2 linked regions of the Pleurocapsa sp. PCC 7327 genome follow. The protein of the gene in region 1 interacts with the protein of each later gene in a pairwise test. Links are inferred from orthologs where the notes say so. Each region holds a gene or a part of one and is shown on either strand. Other genes may lie near its edges.

What was found.
Region 2: the proteins of bioB (region 1) and PLE7327_RS05820 interact in binary tests that used the Escherichia coli proteins (3 or more experiments, as listed by UniProt). The link is inferred for Pleurocapsa sp. PCC 7327 from one-to-one orthologs.

The regions. Positions count from the first base shown.
Region 1 is NC_019689.1:3,613,933-3,625,764, forward strand. The notes cover bases 5,023-7,846. They hold bioB (biotin synthase BioB), read right to left. Parts: upstream 7,058-7,846; coding sequence 5,987-7,057; downstream 5,023-5,986. Other genes in these bases: PLE7327_RS16200 (pentapeptide repeat-containing protein), read right to left, coding at 5,074-5,904; PLE7327_RS16210 (SBBP repeat-containing protein), read left to right, coding at 7,287-7,846. In the rest of the region: PLE7327_RS16190 (DUF1517 domain-containing protein), read right to left, coding at 1-642; PLE7327_RS22780 (tetratricopeptide repeat protein), read right to left, coding at 822-4,817; more of PLE7327_RS16210, read left to right, coding at 7,847-9,554; PLE7327_RS16215 (alpha/beta fold hydrolase), read right to left, coding at 9,705-10,595; PLE7327_RS16220 (hypothetical protein), read left to right, coding at 10,943-11,356; PLE7327_RS16225 (putative quinol monooxygenase), read left to right, coding at 11,591-11,832. UniProt on the Escherichia coli protein: Catalyzes the conversion of dethiobiotin (DTB) to biotin by the insertion of a sulfur atom into dethiobiotin via a radical-based mechanism.
Region 2 is NC_019689.1:1,295,605-1,307,354, forward strand. Bases 4,279-7,020 are described here. They hold PLE7327_RS05820 (class II glutamine amidotransferase), read right to left. Parts: upstream 6,166-7,020; coding sequence 5,392-6,165; downstream 4,279-5,391. Other genes in these bases: PLE7327_RS05810 (cation:proton antiporter), read left to right, coding at 4,279-5,207; PLE7327_RS05825 (ureidoglycolate lyase), read left to right, coding at 6,358-6,852. Also shown: PLE7327_RS25655 (rhomboid family intramembrane serine protease), read left to right, coding at 1-740; dcd (dCTP deaminase), read left to right, coding at 807-1,388; PLE7327_RS05805 (thymidylate synthase), read right to left, coding at 1,444-2,967; more of PLE7327_RS05810, read left to right, coding at 3,183-4,278; PLE7327_RS05835 (ComEC/Rec2 family competence protein), read right to left, coding at 7,068-9,305; PLE7327_RS05840 (DUF4079 domain-containing protein), read right to left, coding at 9,306-9,797; PLE7327_RS24745 (hypothetical protein), read right to left, coding at 9,956-10,177; PLE7327_RS05850 (hypothetical protein), read left to right, coding at 10,396-10,641; PLE7327_RS05855 (LysE family translocator), read left to right, coding at 10,885-11,451; PLE7327_RS05860 (iron ABC transporter permease), read left to right, coding at 11,462-11,750.

The sequences.
Region 1 (11,832 bases):
TTCTGAGGTAAATTTGCTCCGTTCTGCCAAGTCTAGCTGATTGAATTTTGCTTCTGCTGACTCTAAGGTAGTTTGATAGGATTCCGTAGCGCCGTAAACCCAATATTCGGGATGGCGTAGCAAGGCTAGGCTGGCTTCTTGGAGAACCAGAACGCGCCCCGCAGCCGAATTAGTATCTGCGCTCAAGGCGATTTCATTCAATTCTCTCTGCAAACCACGGGCATTAGCGAATAACCCGACTTGTACCTTAGCAACAGAAATTTTAGGACTGCCGTACTCGAAGGAAGTTCCATCTCCTTGCATGCTGGTACTGCGAAAGCTTCTTACGAGAAAGTTGGCGATCGCAATAAAGATCAGAATGGTAAACAGTCCCCCAAAGCCGCCGCCAAAGCCGAAGAAAGGCAACAAAAAGGGAAATCCAATACCGCCGCCATAGCCGTAGCCATAACCGGGCGAACTATAGCCGCCTCCAGGAGGGGCATAGGTTCGGCTGGGAGCGCGGAAGGAACCGCCGCCGATTCTACCGCCACTGCGGGCAGCCAAGGCAGTACTTGCATTGCCAAAAACTAAGGTGAGAACCAGTCCCAGAGCTATCAGGGATTTTAAAAGAGATTTTATTTTGGGAAATCGTTGTTTAGACATGGGAATACTTTGGTTGTCTACGCTCGGTTCATACTTTAGCGACTTAGATCGATACCAGTCTCGTTTCGCTAAAGATTTTTAAGAATAAATGTTTACCCAACTGGCAGTGTAACAACTTGTATCTTTTAATGTATCCCACCTAGCACTATAAATACGAGCGATCGCAGGTGAGGAAATCTTCACTCAATGGTACGGTTCTCTCTTTGAAGCTTGTGCAAATAAGCGATCGCCTTTTGATAATTCGCTCCCTGTCCTTGTTGCTGGTACAAAAACACGGCTTGCTGACAATCTTTTAGCGCTAAGGAGCGATCGCCCAATTCAGCATAACATTGACTGCGATAGAAGTAAGCAGCTGCATGAGTCGGCATTCCCTCGATAATTCGCTCGAGATCCCGAATAGCTTCCCGAAAATTGCCTAAATTGGCGTAAACTCTGGCTCGATTATAAAGCACCCCCCTATGATAAGGGTCGATCTCCAGCGCTCGGTTGAAATAGTCGAGGGCAGCCTGAAAATCTTGTCCTTCTAACTTGAGTATGCCTTGCTTGTTCCATTCGGTTGCCTCCCGATTCCAAACGTGCTTTTGACAGACCTGGCAAGCTTGCTTTTCTATCTCGGTTTGAGGATTTTTGAAGGCGGGATGATAGCGCAAGCGATCGCAGCAAACTTGCAACCAACTCCGCCAACCACCGCCGCGCCACAAATACACTTTTCCATTCAAACTGCTGCCGACCAGAATTTGTCCGTTGGAACTGAAAGCCACTGAGGTAGCTTCACTTTTGTAAATCTCGAAGGGTTGAGCGATGGGATTGCCTGAGAGATCCCATAGCCTAATCGTTCCGTCGCCGCCGCCGCTGACAATTGTCTGTCCGTCTGGATTGAAGGCAACTGAAGTGACGTAACTTTCATGACCCCGAAACGGTTCGCCAATGGGATTGCCTGAGAGATCCCATAGCCTAATCGTTCCGTCGCCGCCGCCGCTGACAATTACCTGTCCGTCTGGACTGAAAGCCACCGAATTAACCCGTTCCCGATGACCCTGAAAGGGACGAGCGATGAGGTTGCCCTTCAAATCCCACAGGCGGATGGTTTTGTCCCAACTGCCGCTAGCGATTTTCTCTCCATCAGGACTGAAGACAACTGAGGTGACATCTCCTTCGTGACCTCGAAAGGGACGAGCGATGAGGTTGCCCTTCAAATCCCACAGGCGGATGGTCTTATCCCAACTGCCGCTAGCGATTTTCTCTCCATCGGGACTGAAAGCTACCGAGGTAACGTCATTTTCGTGACCCTGGAAAGGTCGGGCGATGGGGTTGCTTGCCAGATTCCACAAGCGGATAGTCCTGTCCCAACTCCCGCTAGCAATTGTTTGTCCGTCGGGACTGAAGGCAACTGAGGTGACATCCCCCGCGTGACCTCGAAGCGGTTGACCGATGGGATTGCCTGAGAGATCCCACAACCTGACCGTTCCGTCGCCTCCTCCAGTTGCAAATATCTCCTCTTTGCCCTCTTTATCAACCGGGGTGGGACTAAAAGCCACTGACCAGACGGAAACTTCGTGCCCTTGGATAGGTCGATGAAGAGCATTGCCTCGGAGATCCCACAACCGCACGCTTTTGTCCGTACTGGCGCTGGTAACTGTTTGTCCGTCTGGACTGAAGGCAAGCGAACGCACGGAACTCGTGTGACCTCGAAGCGGTTGACCGATGGGGTTGCCTGAGAGATCCCACAACCGAACTACTTTGTCGCTACTCCCGCTAGCGATTAATTTTCCTTCAGGGTCGAACGCGATCGCGATAACATAATCCTCATGACCGCGAAAAGGACGACCGATCGTTTTGCCTTGCAAATCCCACAACCGAACTGTCGTATCCCAACTGCCGCTAGCGATTTTCTCTCCATCGGGACTAAAAGCGACGGCAGCGACTTTATCTTCATGACCCCGAAACGGTTCGCCGATGGAATCGCCAAAAAGATCCCACAACCTCACCGTTCCGTCGCCGCCACCGCTGACGATTGTCTGTCCGTCGGGACTAAAGGCAACCGAGGTAACATCTCCTTCGTGTCCTTCAAATGGCAGACCGATGGGGTTGCCTTGCCGATCCCACAATCGAACCGTTCCGTCGCCGCCACCGCTGACGATTGTCTGTCCGTCGGGACTAAAGGCAACCGAGGTGACATCCCCTTGGTGACCTAAGAAAGGGCGAGCGATCGCGTTTCCTTCGAGGTTCCACAGTCGAACCGTTCCGTCGCCGCTGCCGCTGACAATTGTCTGTCCGTCGGGACTAAAGGCAACCGAGGTGACATCCCCTTCATGCCCTCTAAAAGGTTGACCGATGGCGTTGCCTTGCCGATCCCACAGGCGCAAGGTTTTATCCCAGCTTCCGCTGACGATTATTTGTCCGTCAGGACTGACGGCAACTGCCTTGACTCTATCGTCGTGCCCTTGGAATATATTTTGCTCTCTTGCGATTTCCATCGCACTGTTTAGACAGGTTTGCACGACGGGAAGCATCTGCTGCGGAAATTTATCTGCATTTTCTCCTGTTGTTTGAATGGCCAACACTAGACCTTCTAGCGGTCGAACGGGCAATAAATTTTGCGCTCTCGCTGCTTGCTCTCGCAGCTTGGTTTCATCAAGTATCCGATTTAACTGTTGAATTTGTGTTTCTTTTGACTTCAGCGCCTGATTTTGCCGGGCGAGACTTGCGTCGAGAAATCGATCTTCGTCGGGACTCAAACCATCCACGGCTAAATTAAATAACCAAGTATTTCTCAGTTCGCAAGCTTTCTCTAATTTAGATCCATACCAAAGTTTTGTATTGGCTTGCTCTCGATCCTCTTGAGACAAAATTTTCCAGGCATCTGCTGCTTCAGTTAGTTGTTTTTTGATGACCAAAACTTGACGAGCTTCTTCTAACCAATCTCTCAGAAATTTCCACCGATGCAGCAAGGTTTCATGGATAATTTCTACTGAGTTCGTAGCGCGATCGCAGGTTAACAAATTCCCTTCAATTAGTTGTACGATCGCCGTTTGACTGATTTCATCATTGAAGTTAGATAGTTCTGCTCTTTGACTAACGGCAATTCCCTCGCGCCCCGATTCTTCTACATCGACAATCTTTACTAGCTTTAAAAAAATTTTCTTGGCGGCTATTTGTTCTAATTTAGAGAGACTATTATAGACTCGATTCGATTGATTTTGTAATGCCTTTTCAATCTTACCTAATTGCCTATAAGTGCTTAGTTTTAAAGTTCGCTTGTCAAGATCTTCACTGTGCCAAAGTAAGTTGAGTGCGTGTTGTAATAGAGGTAAAGAGTAGTTATACTCTCTAATGTCCTTAAGAATTTCTGACACTAATTCCTCTTCAAAAATTACTCCGTTTCTGGCAGCGGGTTGCTCGATCGCTAAACGCAGAGAGTTGGGGTCTATATTGGCGATCGCTCGAATATTTTTTCGATCTATTGTTATGTCTAAAAATTGAGGATAAGCACTGATTTTGTCTAAAAATTCGGTTTTGATTGCTAGAATAATTTTTATTTTGACAAAACTTTCAGACGTACGATCGAGATGATTATAGAGATGAATTAAACTATCAATAAATTTATCGGTCTTTTCGGTAGCACTAATCGTCAAGAGTTCTTCAAAGCGATCGATAAAAATAAGCCAGTAACTTCCATCATTTCTGGCTTGTAGGACTTGAAAAAATTTGCTCAGACCATCGACTTCTTCTCTAAGAATCAGTTCGGCTTCTTCTGGATTGCAATTTTGTCGAACGAGTGCCTTAAATAACGATACAAAAGGATTGCGATTGGGGTAACAAATAACCTCAATAAATTTTGACGGTAAATTGTTTCTAATTCTAGGAAGCAACCCCGCTTGAATGACTGATGTTTTCCCACTTCCCGAAGCTCCCAAAAGTAAAATTAAGTTTTTTTTGCATAACTCTTCGAGTAAGTGAAAAGTTAATTTATCTCGACCGAAAAAATAATCGCAATCTTTGGCTGTGAATGGCTTTAATCCTTTATAAGGCGAAGTCGAAATTAAAGGTCTACTTTTAATTTGCTCGGCAGAAATATCTAGAATCGGTGTTGGCGAAAAATGAAAAACATTCTGACCATCGCTGAGAGTAATAGTTTGGTTATGAAACTGAGGATTGGTTGACTTCCAAGCCATAGCTGGTTCTAGTAAATTTTAGGTTTGCAGGATTCTGGAGCTATTGCAGTTAATATTTGCCACAAATACCAAATTACGAATTTTTAATTGTTAATTGAAATATATTCTCTTGCTTGCAATGCGAACCAATCGCGATCGCAAACTCGCCCAACTAAAACTTCTCCAACGGTCGGAATGGATAAAACGGTGGCGATCGCTTTTTGAGGGTTTCATGATTTTTATTGTTGCAGCTCTTAAATTTATTAGAGCGCAAGAATTAGCCAATCGAACAACCGAGACTCTGAGCGGTATTGTTGCGCGTGTAAGCATTCCAAGTTCCTAACTCTTGGGCAGAACGACTGCACAGCATCGCTTTTGTTTCTTCGCTCAATCCTTGAACTAGCGTAAAATCGGCTCCAGCAATACTCTGCAATTGTTCTAAACTTGCATTTGTCAAATCGGCGGCTCGCAAATCCGCTCCCTGTAATTCTGCCCCAATCAGTCGAGCATTCCGTAAATAGGCTCCGGTGAGAAAAGCCCCTTGAAGATTAGCTCCGCTCAGAGCTGCTCCTGCCAAATTCGCCCCCGTTAAATCTGCGCCGCTGAGGTAAGCGCCTCGTAGGTTCGCCCCTCGCAGATCTGCCTCTCTGAGATTAGCCGTGTTGAGAAACGCGCCGCCTAAATTGGCTCCCGGTCCAACTGCACCAGAATTTTTGTAAGCAAATCCTTCAGTCCAAACGGTTTGAGAATCGTATCTAGCTAGTTGTAGCCTAGCACCTTCGAGTCGAGCATCTTTGAGATTGCATTGCTCTAGGCGAGCGCGAAATAAGTAACTATCTTCTAAATTAGCGCCTTCTAGGTTGGTGTTAATTAAATTCGCCCCCCGCAAGTCGGCGCCTTTGAGATTAGCGTTGCTGAGATTAGCGCCGTTGATGTGAGCGCCAATTAAGTTAGCCCCCCTTAAATCGACACCAGACAAATTCATCTCGGTGAAATCCATTCCCTGTAGGTTGGCATTGGCAAGACTTTTACCTTGCTTGAGGGTTTGTAAGATATCGCTAGATAAAGAATTCCAAGAACGGGAAGAGAACTGTTTGTGAATGGTCATAAAGTTTATCTGAAGGATGATTGATGTCAATTATCCTAAAATTTGTGCGATCGCGACCCTGAGTTTTATTGATTTTCTTATACTAAAGCTCGTTTACCTTTAGCTTAACTAACTCCGCAATCTCGACTGCGAACTCCGAACTCGGTAAAATCGAGCCATCGGGTGCTTCGAGGACAAATCCGGCATCGCGGAGCATTTCTAAGTCAGCACGAGCAGCTTGTCCGGCAGTAGTCAGATAATCGCCAATAAAGATAGAATTGGCTGGATATAAACCTAAAGGTTGAAGCGATCGCAAATGCACTTCCCTTCCTCCTGCAATTCTAATCTCTTGAGAAGGAAGGAGAAAGCGAAACAGACACAGAATTCGCAAACAGCGACGCGGGTTTAATTGTTGCACCTTGCCGAGGGGAGTTCCCGAAATGGGAATGAGAAAGTTAATCGGAACGCTAGTAACTTGCAACTCCCGCAGAGAAAGCGCCAAGTCGATGATATCGTCGTCTGATTCTCCCATACCGACAATTCCGCCGGAACAGGTTGTAATGCCTGCTGTTTGGACATTTTTTACCGTGGTGACGCGATCGCTAAACGTATGAGTAGTGCATATATTAGGATGGTAGTTTTCTGAAGTATTTAGGTTATGATTGATGCGATCGACTCCTGCCTCTGCTAGACGATGGGCTTGCTCTTGACTCAGGAGTCCCAGACATGCGCAGACTTTGAGGTCGTGTTTGCGTTTGATCTGGCGCACTGCCTCTAGAACTTTAGTAAAGACGGACTCGCTCGGAGAACGTCCCGAAATAACAAAACAAAACGTTCCTGCCTTTAATTGTGCCGCGCGATCGGCAGCAGCGAGAATTTTTTCCTGTGCTAGCAGGGGGTATTTTTCGATTTCTGCTGTCGAAATTTTCGATTGAGAACAGTAATGACAATCCTCTGGACATAAGCCACTCTGAGCATTGAGTAAAAAATGCAGCCGTACTCGATTTCCCCAATAGTGACGGCGCACGCAGTAAGCTGCTGCAAGCTGTTCGAGTAAAACCTCATCGGGTGCTTGCAAGACTGCTTGTGCTTCTTGACGGGTTAGGAGTTCGCCTCTCAGAGCGCGATCGGCTAGACGATTCCAATCGGGTAAATTACCAGAGAATTCTGTCATGGGTGTTTGATTGCTTTCAGGGGACAAGTATTATTAATTGTTCTACTACAGATGGAGTTTGTCTACTCATACAAAATCCTTGTTCAAAATATCTATGCGCCCAAATCTCCAGCAGCGTATTATTTTGGCTATTTTGCTTTTCTTGAGTACGAGCTAACGATAAAGTAGATCCGAAACTTAAGTCTCGAAAAAATCCAAATTATCGAAGAGAGGACTTATATTAAGTAAAATGGACGAACAATTGGAAGTTTTTTTCTCATTATTTACACCTGTCAGCGACCTAGCCACAGGAGAAATCGGTCGGAGGTTAGAAGCCGTTTTCGGTCGCCGTGGTAATGATAGCTTGTATGCCTTTGCGCCCGGCGCAGCTAGTCCGCCCCAAAATCAAAATGTCGATATTTTATTCGGGGACATATTTGACAACACTTTAGAAGAATTTGAAGTTATTTTTGGTATCCAGACTAGCCCCCAAGGCGGCAATCCCCTACTGATTCTAGAGAGGAATATCCCCTCTGTAGGAAGAGACCGTCACGTTCTCGGAGATACCACTACACCTTACTATTTAGGCGACCCAAATACTCTAACTACCTCGAATCTATTTGGGACTAATGAGTTTGCCGTCATTTACGATTTCGATCCCAATCAAGATACGATACAGCTCAACGGTTCAGCACAGGATTATGTCTTGCTAGAAGTGAATAATTTGCAGGTTGAAGGAGTCTCACAGCCGTTTTTTGGTGAAGCGATTTTTTCGCTTAGACAAGGAGTCCCCGACCTCGTCGGCTACGTGATTTCGAGAGATGAAGTCGATTTAAGTCTGAGGGCTAATTATTTCGAGTATGTGGGCAACCAACCCCCACGAAGACCAGAGCAGAGACGGGTTCAACAATTAGGGGGAGCTGGACTCGAACTCGGAATTGATACAGCTACAGACCCTTCGGGTAATGTCTACGTAACCGGAACGACTACTGGGACGATTCAAAATGGAACCACCTCCGCAGGGTTCTCAGATTTCTGGGTAGCCAAATACGACAGCCGAGGCAATCAGTTATTCATTCGGCAGTTTGGCAGTTCTGATAATGACTCGGTCTTAGACATCGCCACGGACAGTGCCGGGAACTTCTACGTGTCGGGAGCGACCCAGGGCAACTTGTTTGGTCCGAGGCAGTCACAATCACAGGATTCCTATGTAGCCAAGTACGATAGCAATGGCAATCTGTTGTGGGGGCGGCAATTTGGTTCTAATGTAATCCCTAATGCTTTTTCCAGTGCTGCTACAGCTCTTGATGTGGATGCACAAGGAAATGTCACTGCATCGGGATTGGGACTGAAAAATAACACTCGAACAAACATCTTTAATTTTCCCATTCAGGACGATTCTTACGCGCTCAGATTCGACACTAATGGCAACCAGCAGTGGTTTACGGAGATTAGAGATCCCGTAGCTCCTGCCCCTTTGAACGAAACTCCCTTTTTTGACGAGACATACGACGTTGCCGTCGATAGGAATGGTAATACCTACTTAGTCGGATGGACTCAGGGTTTAGTCAGAGAATCCGATCCTGGTCGAGAGGTTTCCAAGTATGATGTTTGGTTGGCGAGGCTCAATCCCAGCGGTCAGGTGCAGTGGGTTCAACAGTTGGGAAGTCAAGATTTGGGTCTTGAATTTCCTTGGGGAGTTGACACTGACAGCCAAGGCAATGTCTACGCGACTGGATGGACGACAGGCAATTTTCCGGCAGGTAGCCAAGCCAATCCTGCTTACGATATCTGGCTTGCCAGATTTAACCCAGCAGATGGCACTCCGACATGGATCAGACAGTTCGGCACTCCAGGCGATGATGGCTCCTTTTTAGCTGACATGGAGATCGACTCACAAGATGGGATCTACATAACCGGATATACCGACGATAGGCTCGGCGGACGCGGCAGAAATAGAGGAAGAAATGATGCCTGGGTGGCGAGATTCGACACGGCAGGCAACAATCAGTGGATTCAACGGTTTGGAAGTGCGGGAACCGACTACGCGACAGGCATTAGTGTAGATGCCAACGCGAGCAGAGTTAATGTGACTGGATTTACCGATGGTTCTTTAGGAGCTACCAATACTGAAGCTGTAGATGCCTGGTTCGCTCAGCTTGACGCTAGGCGGGGAAGAGTGCAAAGAGTGACTGGCTCTGCAAGGGATAGAATCGCTGGCGACGAGTCGGGTACAGCGCCTACTGAGGCTTCCCAACTTGTCCCCAGCCAGCAACTTCCCGCTGGTGACAATCGCGCTAATCCCAGTCAGGGGGTTCCTGGGAGTGTTGCAGTAGACCAACAGCGAGTTGAATCTGCGCTCGCTCGCATCTTCGATCCCAATGCGGCAAACGGTTTCCCCAGGGCTTTGGGAAATGCGGTTAGAGATGATTTTGCTAACTTTCTCAATCCCACCGACACTCATTCAGCCTCAGATCCAACTCTAACTCCAGCCGATGCCGATACAGTTGTAGCTTAAGTTCAGCTTCTAGAGGTTTTCAGCTTGAGGATCTTCAAAAACAGGCTTGATGAAAGCTTATTGAATTGATAATAATGACAGGAACGCGATCGCAGTTAACCTTAATTACTCGCAACAGAGAAACGATCGAGTGCAGACTTCCGATTGTCTTTAATTTGCTCCCACAAACTCTAAAATACGATCTGCTGTTATCTGAGGCTGTTCTAGATGGGGAACGTGACCGCAATTTTCTATCCAAACGAGTTGGCTATCGGGGAGCAACTGCTCGAATTGCATCGCTGCTTTCGTTCCCAAAATGCGATCGCACTTTCCCCATAAAATTAAGCTAGACTGCTGGATCTGCGATAGTTGAGTAGAAAAATTGCCATAACCGCCGCTTTTAGTGAAAGCAATCAACGCTTCTCGCCACCCCGGACAATTTAAGTGCAAAGCAGCACAGAGTTGAGCGTCTCGACTGGCAAAGCTTTTGTCATAGTAAGCGGCGCGACTGATGTTTTGACGGACTCTCGGATTGCGCAAAAACTCTGTCGCCCAGTAGTCCAAGGGAGGAAACATCAGTTTCCCTGCCATTGGAGAATTGCTTAATCCGGCACTATCCAAGAGAATCAATTTTTTGACGGCTTCTGGATAAGCTAGCGTAAAATCGATCGCGGTTGCCCCTCCCATCGATGCCCCAACTAAAATAACGGGCTGTTGGATGAGAGTTTTCCAGAAATAGTAAAGATGGGCTTTAATCTCTGCTGATGAAAACGATAATCCGGGAAGCCTTTGTGTAAAGCCAAATCCCAATAAATCAACTGCCCAAGTTTCTCTAGCTTGGACTAATAGCGGCATCAAGCGACGAAATTCTAGGAGCGAACTATCAAACCCGTGCAGTAATAGAAATGGCGTTTCTCCCCTTCCCTGACGAGTGTAAGTCATTGTTATGGATTGAGGACTGAGTGGCGTTGAGAGGGCATGAGATTCGATTTGACGAATTAGAGCGATCGAAGTCGATTCGGTTAGATTTTCGGCTTCTGAGGGAATAAAGCTGGGAAACATAAACAATAAAGCCGTATTTTAATAGCGATACCTCTTTATTGAAGTTTAAACCCAAGCACTCATTTTAGGTGCCTTACAGACAAAAGAAACGTCATTGATAATTCGCCATTCGCCATTAAAATCTAAAAACATTGAATTTATAGCTATAATCCATCTCTATTTCTCAATCGCAAACTGATAATTGCCAATTGCGAATTGCTATAAGATGTTTCGCTTCGCGATCGCTACGCTCAACATGACGTACTATACTTTTGGGCTCTGTACAGGACAAAAAATGAGAGTAGAGGTTGCAATAGGTGACAGAAAAAGGGTCTCATAGAAAGTTACCACACAATCGTTGAACCCCTATGAACCAAGTTAACCTACTGCGAGACAGTTTGAAACCCCTTCTCCCATGGCACGGTGCTCGACTCAATTTTCTGGCTTTGTTTTTAATTGCCCTCATCAGAGTTAAAATAGCGGTAGGGTTTAGGAGCGAGGCGAAAACTGGTTCAAACTATCAGCGATTACAACGGTTTTTCAAAAAATTCGACCTTGATTATTCTTTGATTGCTAAATTGATTGTTGCCTTAAGGAAAATTCCGCAGCCTTGGGTATTAAGCATTGACCGCACAGAATGGTCGTTTGGGCCAACTCGTTTTCATATCTTTATGCTGGGAATCGTACATCAAGGAGTAGCTGATCCGATAGTTTGGACGATGCTGTCGAAGAAAGGCAACTCTAACAGTGATGAGCGGATGGATTTAGTCGATAAGTTTTAGGAAATATTCCCCGACGCCAAAATTGATTATCTATGTGGAGATAGAGAGTTTATCGGCCAAGAATGGTTAATTAATTATTATCTCGGATGACTCGCCCACCACAGCTATTACTGACTATGGATTAATATTTAACACTTAATTAGAGAAAATTTAAAAATTAATTAATCTTTAATTTTTGAGTTGATTAAGACACAGCTGTTCAAAAATTTAATAATGGATGTACTCTAAAAATTAATGATGTCTAATTCAACCATTCGTGTTATTGCCCACGTAATAGCACTACCTAACAAAATAGAAGAATTAAAAGCAGTTCTTCTCAATCTTGTCGAACCTACTCGTCAAGAAGAAGGTTGTATTCAGTATGACTTATTTCAGAATCAGACCGATCCGACCGATTTTACTTTTGTAGAAGAATGGACGACTAAACAAGCTTTAGACAAGCATTTGGCGAGCGAACATCTTCAAGCTGCCGTACA
Region 2 (11,750 bases), 2.3 Mb from region 1 along the record:
GTAATGATTTTATTCTAAGCAACGCAGTGGAATGGCGATTGGGTCATTCCCTTGCAGAACCAACACAAGTATTAGATTCTATTTCTAGAGACATAATCCATCAAATTGCTACGGAGATTGAACAGGAATCGAAATATAAACATATGACTAACTTTAGTTATAAAAAACTTTATATAACTTATGGATTAATTGCAATAAACTTTATCTTTTTTATGCTTGCAAACATTTTAGGAAGTAGCGAAAATGCAGAGACGTTAGATTATCTCGGCGCTTTAATTCCTGAAAAAGTATGGTTGGGAGAATGGTGGCGGTTGTTAAGTGCCAACTTTTTACATTTTGGTTGGCTACACCTAGCGATTAATATGCTAGGGCTTTATTTTTTAGGTCGATTTGTGGAAGTTTCTATAGACTACAGTCGATATCTAGCCGTTTATTTGATTAGTGGCGTTGTTTCGATGTTAGCTTTTTCTATCTTAACTATACAATTTGGAGACAAAGAACAACTTTTAGTCGGTGCATCGTCAGCAATTATGGGATTGGTTGGAGTTATTGTGGCAATGTTTCTACGAGATTGGTGGAAGGAAAAGTCTCGAATTGCTTCCAAGCGTCTATCTTTTGTTCTTTTAGTTGTTGCCATCCAGTTTTTATTTGATTTTACAACTCCAGAAATAAGCTTTTTAAGTCATATTTTAGGATTAGTTACAGGCTTCACTGTCGGTTCTATTTTCTTAATTAAGTAATTTATAAACTGGATTCGATATGAGATAATAGTCTATAGACTTATTTAGAAAATTGAGTTCGAGCAAGTGATCAAGAACGATATTTGGATTGCCAAAATGGCACAACAAGGAATGATAACTCCTTTTGAGCCTAAATTAATTCGTCGCTTTGAGAATTTACCAGTTATTTCTTATGGGTTGAGTAGCTATGGCTATGACATTAGACTCTCTCCCTCAGAGTTTCGGATTTTTAGACATATTCCCGGTACGGTTGTCGATCCAAAAAACTTTAATCCTGATAATTTAGAACCGACAAAGCTTCATACCGATGCTAACGGGAGCTACTTTATTTTACCTGCTCACTCCTATGGACTTGGAGTTGCATTAGAAAGATTAGATATTCCTGAAAATATTACAGTTCTTTGTATTGGGAAATCATCTTATGCTCGCGTCGGGTTAATTGCTAATCTCACGCCTGCTGAGGCAGGTTGGAGAGGACATTTAACTTTAGAATTTTCTAATTCTTCTAGTGCTGATTGCCGCATTTATGCCAATGAAGGGGTCGTGCAATTGATTTTCTTTGAGGGAGAACCTTGTTCTGTTAGTTACGAAACTCGTCAAGGTAAATATCAAGACCAACCCGAACAAGTTATATTTTCAAGGGTTTAACTTTTGATTTGCATTCGTAGTCGATCGCTATAAAGAATTAACAAATAATTTACTATTAATTTTGAACTTTTAACGGTCGATCTTGGGTATACACTAAGCTTTGAGGTGAAGATAGCGCTATCTCGGCTTTTTGTAATTCTGTTCCTAAATACATCGCGTGTTCGACTTGAAGACTGGGGCAATCGGCGGCGATTTGTTGATAAATAGAGCGTGCAGATTTGCCAGAGTAACAGTTAACAACTTCGCCAGAACCAGGAGTGAGATGTTCTACAATAATTTCTCGATCTTTAATATTAATAACAAAACTACCACTGGGATCGTCAAAATTTCTTGAGGAGCAAATTTTAGGATATTCAGTTTGAATGATGCGATCGGCATACTCCCAACAGTCATCATAAATATGAGCGCTTTGACTAACAGTAATTAGAGGTCCAATTTTTAAGCTATAGTCAGTTTTATGATTAATTTGTTCTTGAATATGTTGTTGTAATGCTCTTAATCCCATTGCATTAGCAACCCAAGCTGAAAACATATCATTACTACGAAAAGTAGCAGTTAAAGAGAGTTCGTCATCGACAATTCTCAACCAGATATGATTGAGACATGGCGGACTGTCGTTATTTTCATAATCTTGCACATCCCAGAGAGACATTACTGCTCTAGAAGAGTCTTTTTCTGTTGCTAATTTCTCAATAGCTTGCTCAATTTGATCTCGTCCAAACCACGATCGCAAACGCTGACCATAAGTATATTTAACACCTTCCCGAATAGGAGCATCATCTAACATTTGCGAACGATAATCTCCAATAAACTCTCGTTCGACAGGAAGATAATTAGGGTTTGGAAAATAAAGATCGGCAGGTTCTTTCGTGACAATTGCAACTAGATCGATTAACTCTTGCCATCGTCCATATTGAGAAGGTCGAATCGTTCCAGTCGTTTTAATTCGATGTAAAATCTTGACCCAAGTTTCTGCTATAGTTTCTCCTTCTATACGATGTCCGTATCTGTATCCGGGTAGAATAGCAGGATGAATTTCTACTTTCGGAAAATTATCTAAGGGATCTCCCCAAGGTTCGACTGGCGACCTGGAGGCATAGGATTTAACAAAATTAACAGCTTGAGCAATAGATTTTGCTTCTTCCCATTGTAAAGATTGACGTAATTTTTCTAATATTGAGTCAGGGATTTCGATATCAATGTAACCTCTTATTTTTGAATTAATGACCCAACATTCTCTTCCGGTATCGCTTTTGCCTTTTGTAAATCCCTGGCGAAAAAAGTCTAATAAACATTCACAACTCCCCGAATTTTTATCTTCTTTTGTTGCATTAAGAATCACTAAAAATCGTACATGAGGATTTTTTAGCAAATTCCGAATTAATGGGCTAATCCCCCTAGTCGCTGAATAAAGATTGCCTACAACAGCAAATTCTTCAGGGATTAAATGCTTTGTCACAGATTGTCTTACCGTCCATCCGGTAATCACTGCTGTTTGTCCATAACCACAAATTAACTGGTTAAATTGTTCACAAGGTATATAGTTAAATACTATAGAAGTTTGTTTTTCTACGATCATAACAATTTAATAAAAATTGCCAGTTTATTATTATAATATAAAAACTATTTTATAAAAAGTTAGTTGTCGAGCTTTAATTAATAACCGTAAATAATCTGCAAAGATCTGTCCTTATGTAGATCGATCCCAGTCTAACTTGTAATAAAAATTAACTTCAGGGTAGAATCGTCTGTTCCTAACCCACACAAAAACGACAACGATACTAGGAGAACGTTGTGTACGATCTTTTGCCAGCCAATTTAATCTTTGTCCCCATCCTGGCGCAGGCGTTCAAACCGATCCAAGATCCCGTCGCTATCTTTCTGGTATTTCTGACAATTATCCTCGTCGCCCCTCTCTTTTTTCAACGACTGCGAATGCCGGGGATTATCGGACTGATTTTGGCAGGAGTAGTCGTCGGTCCCTATGGTTTGGGCATTTTAGCGCGGGATAGCGCGATCGTGCTGTTGGGTACGGTTGGACTGCTGTTTCTGATGTTTTTAGGCGGACTGGAAACCAGTCTCGACGATCTCAAGCGCAATGCTGACAAAGCCATTATCTTTGGTTTAGCAACCTTTGCCATTCCCATGACTCTGGGCACCTTAGCCATGTTGTCTTTGGGATACAGCGTCCTGGCATCGGTGTTGGTTGCCTCTTGTTTTGCCTCGCACACCCTCCTTGCCTTACCCGTTCTTTCCAAGTTAGGTATCATGCGGACACAAGCAGTTACTGCCACCCTAGGAGGAACGTTGATTACTAACGTTCTCGCATTGCTAGTCCTGGCGATCGTGGTAAAAGCCCAACAGGGAAATTTAACGTTCCAATTCTGGCTATTTTTAATTCCCTCTTTGGCTATTTATACCTTTGCCACTCTCTGGGGCGTTCCTAAGTTGGGTCGCTGGTTTTTTCGACGATTCGGGCACGACGAAGCGGCAGAGTTCATCTTCGTGTTAGCAGCGTTGTTTGTCATCTCTTACCTGGCGGGTTTAATCGAGATCGAACCAATTGTCGGCGCATTCCTTGCCGGGGTCGCGATTTCCCAACTGATCCCACCCCTAAGTCCGCTCATGAACCGGATTCAATTTGTGGGAAATACCCTGTTTATCCCATTTTTTCTCATTTCTGTGGGAATGTTAGTCGATCCGCTCATTCTGGTCAAACAACCTCGCTCTCTGTTAGTGGCTGCCGTCATGATTGGCGCGGAATTTCTCAGCAAATTTCTAGCCGCTTGGGGATCTGGCAAAGTTTTCGGATGGCAATTTCCACCTGTAATGGTGATGTTTGGGCTTTCTGTGGCTCAAGCGGCTTCCACTCTAGCTGCCATTACCGTTGCTTTTAATATCAAGCTAGTTGACGAGCTAACCGTTAATGGTATTATCGCCATGATTCTGGTGAGTTGCGTTCTCTCTCCTTGGTTTGTCGCTCGCTGGGGAAGTCGAATTCAACCTGTTGCTGAGGGGGCAATTAAACTCGAAAAAGAAGCTTTGGGCAAGCGCATTTTAGTTCCCGTCGCCAACCCTAGTACGGAAGATAATCTACTGCAACTAGCAATCATTCTTGCCAAAAGGGCCAAGGGAACGCTTCTACCGTTACACGTCTTGTTAGATACAGGTGGCGCGATCGCAGATTCCGCTAAAACCAGACAAAAACAGCTACTCGAAGCGGCAGAAACAATTGCCCATGGGGCTGTAGTGAATGTTGAATCCATCGGTCGAATTGACGATTCGCTCGATCGCGGCATTCTCAGAACGGCGGCAGAACGCGATGCTAGCCTAACGATCTGCGGCTGGAAAGGCTACTCAACCTACACGGAGAATTTTTTTGGCAGCGTTATCGATAATGTGGTACGCATGGCAACCACACCCGTTTTGATTACTCGCTTAAGCGAACCTATCGAAAATACCCAGCGAGTCCTATTAGTCGCCAACGAGTTAATGAGTAATTCAGCGATCTTTCGTCAAACACTAACCCTAGCGCGTACTTTAGCAGAAGAACTCAAAGCCAAGTTGCAAGTTGTTCTCATGCATCATCGTGCCGGACTGCCTCAGCTCAAATTAAACGAGAAAATTCCGGTACAGAGAGTGCGAGGTGATTTAGTCGATACGGTTTCGCAGGTACTAAAAGCCAACGATCTGTTAGTTTTCATCGCCAGTACCCATGGCATAGGGCAACCCGCTTTGGGAAGAGAATCAGAAGCGATCGCTCGCTCTCACGGGAAAACTTCGATGATTATCGTTCATTTTCCTACTTCTGGTAAGTAACAGACTGCGATCCCTTGCGCTCGCCCGTGCGAAGCCCTCGATCGGCTCAGATATAAGCGAGCTTAGAATTTTCGCTTATATGGGTGACCAGGGACTCGAACCCTGAACCAGCGGATTAAGAGTCCGATGCTCTACCATTGAGCTAGTCACCCAGATCTTTATCATAACAAGCCAGGGTTCATTTTTACCCTAGCTTCAGAGGTAAACCATCTTGAAAAGCTAACAAATCTCCCGGTTGAATCGGAGTCCACAGTTCGTTATCCGTCAGGGGAGTAGTGGCGATAATGGCAACGCGATCGCTGGGTTTGGTCAACTGGCGAAAGTCCACTGTTACGTCTTGGTCGATTAAATGAGCAGCCGCGAAAGGAGCTTGACGTACAATGTAGCTAAGCTGGGTCGAACAGTGAGCAAAAAAGTACTCTCCATCCGAGAGCAGATAGTTAAATACGCCTTTTTCTGCAATGCTCTCGGTAAGATCCTTTAGCACCGGGTAAATTACTTCTAAGGAAGGCTTTTCCTTGGGAAAGTTTTGTCGCAAGGTTTCTAGAATCAGGCAGAAAGCTTTTTCGCTATCGGTATCGCCTACGGGGCGATAGAATTCCATCCCTTGGGGCGCAAAAGCAGACAAATCTCCGTTATGAGCAAACACCCAATACCATCCCCACAGTTGCCGTCGAAAAGGATGGCAGTTTTCGAGCAAAATTTTCCCTTGAGTCGCTTTGCGGATGTGAGCGATAACATGGGTAGATTTAATGGGATAGCATCGTACTAACTCTGCTACTGGAGACGCGATCGAAGATTTGGAATCTAAAAAAAGCCGACATCCCTTTCCTTCAAAAAAAGCAATGCCCCAACCGTCGCGATGCTCGTCTGTCTTTCCTCCCCTTGTCGAAAACCCCTCGAAGGAAAAGCAAATGTCTGTTGGAACATTACAGTTCATTCCCAGTAATTGGCACATAGAGGATCTAGACTACAAAACCTATTAAATTCTACAAATCTTGCAATGAAGCTGTAGCTAAACAACTTTCCAGGTAATTATTAAATCTATTGTCTTCTCGCGATCGCTGCCAGAAGTTCGTCAATTCATATTTCATTAAAGCGCTAAGATAAAAACAAAAATTCTTCTGCAAGCTTTAAAGCGAAATTTCTCATGAGTAAACCAGCGCTCCTCAAGCAACTTCGTGCCGAATGGATTACCCCAGAACGCTTTCAGCCCTACGGACAGGTCATTACCCCCTCAGAAGATGGCAAACCCTACGATCGAAGCGATGCCCAACTAAATTTGCAAAATGGAGTTCCTCGTTTTTATATCATGCGCTTGCACAAACGAGGTCGCAAGTTCCACAAAATCACTCGTCACAGTCAATGTACGCAGTGCTTGGGATCTCTAGAAGGGAAAGATTGGTTTATTGCTGTTGCCCCTCCTTCGGAAGCGAACGAACCCGATTTAGAAAAACTGGCGGCTTTTCGGATTCCGGGGAATTGTTTTATTAAGTTAGAAGTGGGAACTTGGCACGCGGGACCCTATTTCGAGCATGATGTGGTCGATTTCTATAACCTAGAATTGAGCGATACCAACATCGTCGATCATTTCACTCATAGTTTTCTCAAAAGTCACAATCTAGAGTTTGAATTATGCAGTTGACCGATTTTGTTTGTACAGAGGAGTTATTATACCCTTCTGACTTCTGACTTCTGCCTTCTGACTTCTCAAAAAACGGAGAGGGGGGGATTCGAACCCCCGTTAGGTTTCCCTAAAACGCATTTCGAGTGCGCCGCGATCGACCACTCTGCCACCTCTCCAATTATTGGAGCTTACTTGTTTATTCTACCGCGATTGCGGAGCGCTTGACCAGTAGTCTAGGGTAGGTTAGCTTCTTGCTCTTGTGTTTCTATAGTTTTCTGAAAACCGCCCTCGCGCCTCCATTGAATCGCACCATCTCGCCCCGTCCAGTATAGCTGAATTCCTCGCTGCTGTAGCTGCTGTCGAGTTTGTTGGCTAAGCGTGGGCGAAACCGCGATCGCAACTTCGGGTTTGACTAAATCCAGCCATTCTTTTCCCAGAGATTTTCCAGACCATAACAAGACCGATCCTGTTTTGGGTAGCATTGTTAAATTTGTTGGATTGACTTGACTTTCAGTTACTAATAACCAAGTTTGCTTTTGGATTTGTAATTGCAATGCATTATTAATTGACTGAATTTCTATCGAACCGATGGAGATTTTATTACCAACAGATAAAAGCTGGTATTTTATTTGTGGTATCGGGCGATCGCTCAAAAAACGTTTAATTGGTAAAGTTTTCTCAATCTCAGACCAACCATCGATGCGATTGACTCCAGAGGTAAAATCGACAGCACAATCGATTTGATTAATACCCTGGCGATTGAGAAAAGGAATAATTGTATATTTTGCCGTACTCAGATCGCCGCTATTAATTAATATGACTTTCTCCTGCTCTTGAATGATTAAAACTGGCTCTTGTTTCGTGGCAAATACCGATACTTGAAGTAAATTTAACCGATTATATCTAATCGGAACTACGATTAAAATTATTACCAGCACGCCTACCAACCACCGGCGAGACTGCCACCAGCGACTGAGCCAAACTAAGACCATTAGCCCATAAATCAGTAGCATCAGACTCAAAGACAGTTGTCCTACGGCTAAAGAACTGCCTGGTAAGGTGGTGAAAAATTGGACGATTTGGATGAGTAGTTGAGTAGGATAGTATAATATTCCCGCGATCGCACTTCCGGCAAGAGGATAAATTACGGCAGCCGTTGCACTCACCATTCCCCCCAAACTAATTACCGTTACTAAAGGCGCAGTAAGAATATTGACGGGAATGCTGTAAGTCGCCACAACGCTAAAAACATGCAGTAGTAAGGGAAATGTCCACAGGGAAGCAGCTAAGGGAAGGGCGATAAACGTTGCGATCGCGGGTGGCAGCCAATCCAATCGCTTTTCCAGCGCTGGCATGGTGACGATTAATCCAAAAGTAGCAAGAAAACTAAGTTGAAACCCCAAATCCCAAATCCACAGAGGGTTGAATAATAGTAAGATCGTTCCTGCCAGCAACAGCGAACCCAATTGCCTCACTTTCCTATCCGCAACTAGCGCAATGAGTGCTCCGATCCCCATCACTGCTGCTCTCATTACGGATGGTTGAATGCCAGTCAAACCAACATAAACTCCTAGCGTACAAAGTCCAGAAATAAATTGCTTGCGAGGAGAAAACTCCTTTGTCAATCTGATGACGGCACCCAACAACAAAGATACTTGAAATCCAGAAGCTGCTAGCACGTGAGCTAAACCAGCTTTAATAAACGAATCGCGGATATTGTGCGGTAAATCGACTGTCCGTTGTCCCAAAACCATCGAACTGACAAGCAATCCTTCCCGATTGCCCAACCAGCGAATTTGAGCGTTGATAATTCGTTGTCGCAGTTGCCACAATCCCCAAGGTGGTGCTTTTTCTCCTTCTTTGAACCGGATTTGTTGCCCTTTTAATCCGGCGAACGCCCCTTGACGTGCTAGATAAGTCTTAAAATCAAACGCTCCCGGATTAACTGGCGATCGCGGTTGATATAAAATGCCAGTAACACTTAGCTGCCGACCTGGATATAAACTATTGTCCTCAGATAAGGGGACAGTGACATATAACTTACCTGTCACATGCTTGTTAGTATTCTCAAGCTTCTTCGCCTCAAACCAAAATTGAACTCGCTGATTGCTTGTCAGTCTCCCTTGCGTTAAAATCTTGCCTTCGACGGTAACGATTTGACTCTGAGAATTTCCCTTCTCTAACACGCGACTGATATCGTTACTACCTGGCTGAGGAATTCGGAATTGAAAGTACGCAAAAGCCAAAATAGCCACTAATCCTGCTGCAAGCCATAGCTGCCATCTCGGCCCTCTGCGCCAAAATCGCGGTATTGATATTGCTGCTACGATACTTAAAAATCCTAACCCCACGGCTACTACAATCCACTGCTGCCAGGAAGGGTTATTAGGATTAGAAAATTCTAAAACACCTGTGGACAATAATCCGATCGCATATGCCAAACAGAGAACTGTCCAACTGTCGCGGTTCATCTAGATAGAAAGTCCGAGGTTTAAACCCAGTATCGCATGAACGATAAATAAAATCATTGCCGCGCTACCCAAATAAGCATGGAAGGTTCGGAATAATTCTTTTTGTGCTTGTGCGTCGCCGAATCCAGTTAATGCAATGGTAGCTTGGATTGCCAAGACAAGCAGTACCACCGAACCCGTCCAAAAGTGAGGACTTTCTAGGATGGGCTGGCGTTGCATGACGAGGGATAACACTCCACCCGTATAACCTAGCGCGATAAATATGAACATCAAGGGGGCAAGTTGGCGATGAGCGGCGCGATTTTTCATGGCAATTTCGCCATCTTGGGTAAGTCGGCTGCGCCATCCCGCATAGGCAACGTAACTCCCCATCACGAAGACGACGATCCCCATCATAACTGGGTGTCCCCAATGAACGATGGGTTCTGGCGTGTTTAAACTACGAAACCAGTCCGCTATCGGCTCTAGCAGCTCGCTTAAGCGTTCTCCCATAGTCTTTACTTAATTTTTCTTAAATTTAATTAATTTATTGTAATCACATCTGAGAGACAGTGAAATCCTTTCTTGCCCAAACGCTTGCGATCGAAAGTAGCTGTTTCGCTACAACCTGACTGACGCGCGATTTCCTACTCCTTCAGAGAAGGCTTCGCCTACGGAAGCGCTGGTTCCCTTCGGGACGCTTCGCGAACGCGGATCGCTCCAATGAGATAATCAAAAAAATCTGTCTGTCCCTGCTTGGTGCGTTGTACGGCTTGATAGACTGCGGAACGATTTTCAAACTCGAAGGCTGGACTTTGCAGCATGGTTTCTATAGTTTTGAGGATCTCGTCTTTGCCGAACTTGTAGGGCTTTCCTTTGAGAACCCATACCATTTCGCAAAGGACTATGTTAGCAATAAACTAGCAGACCAAAGCTATACACAGTGCTATTAAGGTGGAATAACAACCCCTAACCGATGAAGTTTACAAATACCTTTTAGAGTTTAAGAAACTGCAAGAATTAATTAATCGCCTCCGTAATGAACTCATAGCTGAGTTTAGCGACCCAACAACCGATGATTAACCAATATTAATTAATCAAGGAGTCAATTATGCAATCTGCTATTCATTTCAAAACTAAAGTCTTGCCCGGTCGAAAAATCGAGCTTGAACTTCCTCAAGCGACTGAAGGTGAAGATGTTAAGGTCATAGTCATCATGCCCTCAACAAAACCATCCCAATCTCGCCCTTCTGTCATAGACATCCTCGATGAGATCCATCGCCGCCGTCCCCACGGACGCTCGACAGAAGAAATAGATAGCTCACTCCAAGCGGAGCGAGAAGCATGGGGCAATTAAACTTGCCATTAAACGCTCTTGTGTACGTTGATACCGCTGTTCTAATTTACAGCGTCGAACTAGAATCTTAAGCCCAAAATAAACCCATCAAGAAATGCTAATGCCAGATTTAGCAAATTTATCTCTATTTGTTATTGCCTCCTTAGTACTTCTACTCACGCCAGGTTCGGCGGTGCTTTATATTATTGCCAGGCCTTTTCAGCTTTATAGTAGACTTGGGCTAATCTCACGCCAGGTCCGGCGGTGCTTTATATTATTGCCAGAAGCATCCATCAGGGACGCACGGCGGGACTTGTATCCACATTAGGACTAGAAGTTGGCACTCTTCTTCAAGTTATAGCAGCAGCACTAGGTATATCAGCTTTACTAGCTTCATCGACATTGGCATTTAATGTGGTGAAATATCTCGGTGCAGCTTATCTTATCTACCTTGGCATTGGCAAACTGCTAGTTCGCGAGGAGATCAATCAGGCTGAAGTAGATGAAAATTTAAATTTAAAACGTATCTTTTTGCAAGGAGTACTCGTTAACCTTCTCAATCCAAAAACATCTCTCTTTTTTCTCGCCTTTTTGCCCCAATTTGTCGATCCTTCCCAAGGTGCAGTAGCGCTCCAAATTTTATTTTTAGGATTTCTTTTCGTTACAATGGCAACTATTAGCGATGGGCTTTACGCTCTAGTAGCCGGAACGCTTGGACAATTGCTGAGAGGCAATTTGTGTTTCCTGCGAACTCAGCGCTATTTCGCAGGAAGTGTTTATATTGGTCTTGGAGTCAGTACTGTTTTATCTGGCTCAAACAACAATAAGTAAATCCTGCATCGTGAAAGTTAGCAATCCTTTGAAGTTGCCATCGAGTCAAAAACAGCAGACAACGGGATTTAGTTACCGCATCGGAATAACGATTCTCCTAGTCAGTGCTGCTTTGATATTAACTTTTGCCATTTCTTTATCTCTGGGAGCCGTCCATCTCAGTTTATCTCAATTGTGGCAAGCCCTATGGCATCAAGGCGATTCCGTTAACCAAACCATTCTCTGGCAACTGCGCCTACCCCGCGTAGTTGCAGCGATCGCTGTTGGTGCTGCCCTGGGAACGTCTGGCGCTTTATTAC